DNA from 2 places in the Roseateles sp. FW301-B2 genome. Region 1 is predicted to be linked to the other one. Evidence: riboswitches for the same ligand, from Rfam matches in the RefSeq annotation. Region 1 holds a riboswitch; the other holds the start of a gene.
The links. A riboswitch is a leader RNA that binds a small molecule or an ion and turns the genes downstream of it on or off. The one in region 1 is predicted to bind cyclic di-GMP.
Positions count from the first base shown of each region.

Region 2: another riboswitch for cyclic di-GMP. It lies ahead of AC3WQY_RS21805 (methyl-accepting chemotaxis protein); the one in region 1 lies ahead of AC3WQY_RS22530 (PKD domain-containing protein).

Region 1 is NZ_JBYTBE010000047.1:3,056-5,244, forward strand. It holds gene AC3WQY_RS22530 (PKD domain-containing protein) at 1-1,159, opposite strand, end outside; cyclic di-GMP riboswitch class I at 1,222-1,320, opposite strand; gene AC3WQY_RS22535 (hypothetical protein) at 1,356-1,595, opposite strand; gene AC3WQY_RS22540 (hypothetical protein) at 1,644-1,931, opposite strand; gene AC3WQY_RS22545 (WD40/YVTN/BNR-like repeat-containing protein) at 2,098-2,189, shown strand, end outside.
Region 2 is NZ_JBYTBE010000043.1:13,316-15,504, forward strand. It holds gene AC3WQY_RS21805 (methyl-accepting chemotaxis protein) at 1-1,258, opposite strand, end outside; cyclic di-GMP riboswitch class I at 1,444-1,539, opposite strand; gene AC3WQY_RS21810 (GumC family protein) at 1,644-2,189, opposite strand, start outside.

The sequences.
Region 1 (2,189 bases):
CCGAGAAGGCGAACACGTCGACATCGTCGGGCCGCTCGATCACGCCCTGGGCGCTGGCGCTGGTGATGCCGCCGCTGCTACTGCCGGTGAGCGGGGTGGCGGTGGCGGCGCTGTTGCCATGGTCGTCGGGCCGCAGCGGCAGGCCGTTGCTCTGCATCACGACGTAGTCGTCCTGCACGTTGTTGGCGCCGCTGTACTCGCCCTTGCTCCACTGCACCAGGGCCTGGTAGTAGCCCACGCCCATGATGGGTGCCCAGCCGGTGGCGCCGCTGCCCTGACCCTGGTAGTAGCCGGTGGTGGCGGTGCCGTCATGGCTCAGGCCCATGTTGTGGCCCGCCTCGTGCGAGATCGCCTCGGCCACGTATTTCTCGTTGCCGGGGCCCAGGGCGTCGTAGAACACCAGCGCGGGCTTGTAGTAGTCGCTGGTGTCGTCGAACACCCCCAGGTAGGCCACGCCGCCGCAGCTGCAGCTGTAGACGCCGGTGCGGCTGGTGATCAGCACGGTGGTGCCGAACACCTGGTCGGTGCTGCCGGCGCGCGTCAGCAGCTCGGGCGCCACCGCCTCGGTGGTGACGTCGACATCGAAGGCCGCATAGTCCTCGGCCACGCGCTGCCAGATGTACTGGATGCGCTGCAGCTCGGTGGTGGAGAAGCTGCCGGGCAGGCCGTCCAGATCGAAGGGCGGGGCGATGATGCTGCCGCCGCTGCCGTTCCAGGCGGTGCCGCTGAGCGTGGCGCCCTTGAAGTTCAGGTAGATGGTGCGCTGCGCGCCGGGCCGGCTGTGCAGCAGAAAGCTCTGCTCCAGCGGCGCCAGGCTGCCGTCCAGCAGACCCGGGCTGGAGGCCGCGGGCAAGGCCTGGTCGAGCTCTTCGACGAAGAACACGCGGCCGCGCTGGTCGATGCGCATGCGCTTGTCGGCCAGCAGCAGGGCCTTGAACTCGTCGGGCGACTTGCGATACCAGGCCGCCACCTCGGGCAGGCGACTGCCCAGCAGGTCGATGGCGCGCTGCCCCGCCGCCTGCTTGTCGGGCAGGCTGACGGACGGGAAGGGCGGCTTCTGCAGATGCGGCACGGCCGGGCTGGCCGGGCCGGCGGCCCAGGCGGTGCAGGCCATGGCCAGCAGGGTGGGCAGAACGAGCAGCGTCTTGATCGGCTTCATGGTGGGGCGGACTCCGTGGGCGAGAACAGGCCGATCCGACCGCCGGGAACGCTGCAGCAGATGCAGGCGGCCCCGCTGTCATGGCGGTGCCGGCGACCGGCAGCGCTTTAGACCGGAAACTTTGCGACCCCGACTTTCGTGCGGGTGTGCCGAGTGCCGGGATGCTAGTGCCTGAGGGCGCGCTTGCCGCCCCGCCTTACCCGCTGTTACCCCGCGCTGCAGTTGCTTGCAAGCGGCCGCGCCCCAGGGCCAGGCGCGGAAAATAGTCGTCCGGATGCTTGGGCAGCACGCGCAGCTCGCAGCTGCCGGCCAGGCGCTGGGCCTGCGGGTCGCGCCGCAGCGCATCCGCCTCGGTGAGGCGGCACAGCGACTGCCTGCGCCGCCCGGTGGCGGGGTCGCGCAGCAGCCAGTACCAGAATTCAACAGTCTTGCTCATGGGGCTATCTTCATGGCCGGCTGGCTCATGGCGTGAGCCAGCCGCGGCTCAGTGCACCGCCTCGGCCTGGCACTCGCTCGTTTCGGCCCGGTCTTCGTCGGCGGCGGTCTGCCAATGGCCGGCGGGGCGCATGGGCAGCAGGGCGGCGTCCGTGAGGCCGCGCTCGAACTGGGCGTTCAGGGTCGCGTCGGCGCGGATGCGCCGCAGCGCCGCCTGGATGGGCGCCGCGAACTGCGGCCGCAGCCGTGCCATCGCCAGCAGCTGTGAACCATGCCGCTGGGGCAGGACCTGCCACCAGGCCAGGATGCTGGCGGGATCGTTCAGATTCAGGATCATGGCTTTACGCTCCTCGAACGGGGCAGCGCGGGGCTGCGTTGATGCTGTACGAATATACAGTAGTTTGCGAGAGCGTGAATATTTCTGCGCGCCGCTTGTCGAAATCCCCCACGATGGCGCGTCGTGGAGTGAGTCCCCCTTCGTCTGCCCATAGCAAGGAGCCGCCATGCGCCGAACCGCCCCCCCAGCCTCGCCTGCCTCTTCCTCTTCGTCCAGCCGGCGCAAGGCCGCCACGCGCCTCGTGCTGCTGGTGGCGAC
Region 2 (2,189 bases), on a different contig from region 1:
GTTCCACGCTGTCGCTGATCAGGGTCTTGATCTCCTTGGCCGCCTGCGCGCTGCGCTGCGCCAGCGTGCGCACCTCGGCGGCCACCACCGCGAAGCCGCGCCCCTGCTCGCCGGCGCGCGCCGCCTCCACCGCCGCATTGAGGGCGAGGATATTGGTCTGGAAGGCGATGCCGTCGATCACGCCGATGATGTCGCTGATGCGGCGCGAGGACTCGTTGATCTCGCCCATCGTGCTGACCACCTGGCCGACCACGCGGCCGCCCTGCTCGGCGCTGGCGCCGGCCGTGCTGGCGAGCTGATTGGCGACGCGGGCCGAGTCGGCGGACTGGCGGATCGCGCCCGACATCTGCTCCATGCTGGCCGCCGTCTCTTCCAGATTGCTGGCGGTCTGCTCGGTGCGCGCGCTCAGGTCATGGTTGCCGGTGGCGATCTCGCGGCTCGCCACATTGATGTTCTCGGTGCCGGCGCGCACCGCCGCCACCAGCTTGCGCAGCTGGGCCTGCGCCTCGTTGAGCGCCAGCTGCAATTGCGCCAGCTCGTCGTCGCCGCGCACCACGATGTCCTGGGTCAGGTCGCCATGGCCGAAGCGGCGCGCCGCCTGCACGGTCTCGCCGATCGTGCGGGTCAGCTGGCTGACGAAGCGCCAGCACACCACCACCGCCAGCAGCACGGCCGCCAGCGTGAGCGCACCGGCCAGCATGAAGAGCTGGCCGAAGCGCGCCTCCACCTGCGCCTCCAGCTCGTGCAGCTGGCTCAGCTGGGTGTCGGCCAGGGCCTGTACCGCGGCCACGTACTTGTCGGTAATGGGCAGGAACTTGGAGGCGATCAGCGCCTTGGCGGCGGCATCGTCGCCGGCCGTCTTGGCCTTGTTGATCTCCTCGCGCATGGCCAGCCACTCGGAGCGCACCCGGCCCACCTCCTCCGCACCCTGCTTGGACGCGGGCAGCACGGCCCGTTCGTTGAAGCGCTTCTGCGTCTCGGTGGTGCTGCGGCTGGTGGCCGCCATGGCCTCCTTGAAGAAGTCCAGCAGCTGGCTGCCGTCGGCCTGGGCCACCGCCAGCGAACGCGCCGAGTTCTGGCGCACATCGCCCAGCCATTGGTCGGCCAGCTTGAGCAGCTCGGCCTCGCGGTTCATGTCGGCCGTGGCCTCCATCACCTGGCGTGCGCTGAATGCCGCGCTGCCCAGCACGACCAGGAAGATGCCGACCACGAGCGCGAAGCTCAGCGCCAGCCGGGTGGAAAGGTTCAGGGACTTCATGTCGCGTCGCGGCCGCAGCGCGGGAGGCTGGGCATTCCGGTTCGGTCGGCCGCGGTCCGCGCGGCTGCGGTGCCAGCCCTGAGGCCGGCCGGCACGCGCGCATGAAGCATGGGGGAACAAAGGGCGTGATAACGCCTTGACGAGGCGGCCCGGCCCATGCGCGCGGGCGCAGGGGCAGCAACTACCACGGCAACCCCGCTATCGTTTCCCGCCCGAGAGGGCGGAAGGCAGACCGGAGGCTTTGCGACCCTGGCTTTCGCGCAGGTGTGCCAAGCGGCGAATTCTGGTGTTTACCCTGATAGGCGTCAATGCCGGGCGCGATACATCGGCTTACATCCGGCGCACAGCGGCAATATTGCACGCTTGGGCGGGTGCGGCGCCCGCCTCAGTCGCGCAGCGCCGGCAGCAGTGCTTCGATGTCCTCGATACCACGCCGCTCGCTGGCAGGCGCCAGCGGCGCCAGGGCATTCAGGGCCTCGCTGCTGAGCCGCCCCACCAGCTGGCCCAGCTCGCTGAAGCGCAGGCCCTGGCGCACCAGGAAAGCGATGTAGCTGTGGCGCAGCATCTCGGCCGTGAGGGCGTCGGCGCCGTCGAGCTGCGCGTCGTGCGCGGTGGCGGCGACGATCATGTGCACCTCGTCGGCCTGCAGGGCCCGCCCGCTCGCATGCTGCAGCAGCGGCAGCTCGGCCGCGCCACCGGCATTCAGCGCCCAGGCCGCGCGCAAGGGCGCCGCCAGCGGCAGGCGGCGCGCGTCGGCACCCGGCACCTGCAGCTGGCCGCGCTTGGCGTCCACATGCTGCAGCTGCAGGGCCAGCAACTCGTCCACCGTCAGGCCGCACAACAGCGCCGCCAGCACCGGCTTGTGCTCGGGCGTCGCGGCCGCGAGCAATTGCCCGACCTCGCCGGCCTGCAACTCGCGCGGCGGTGCGCC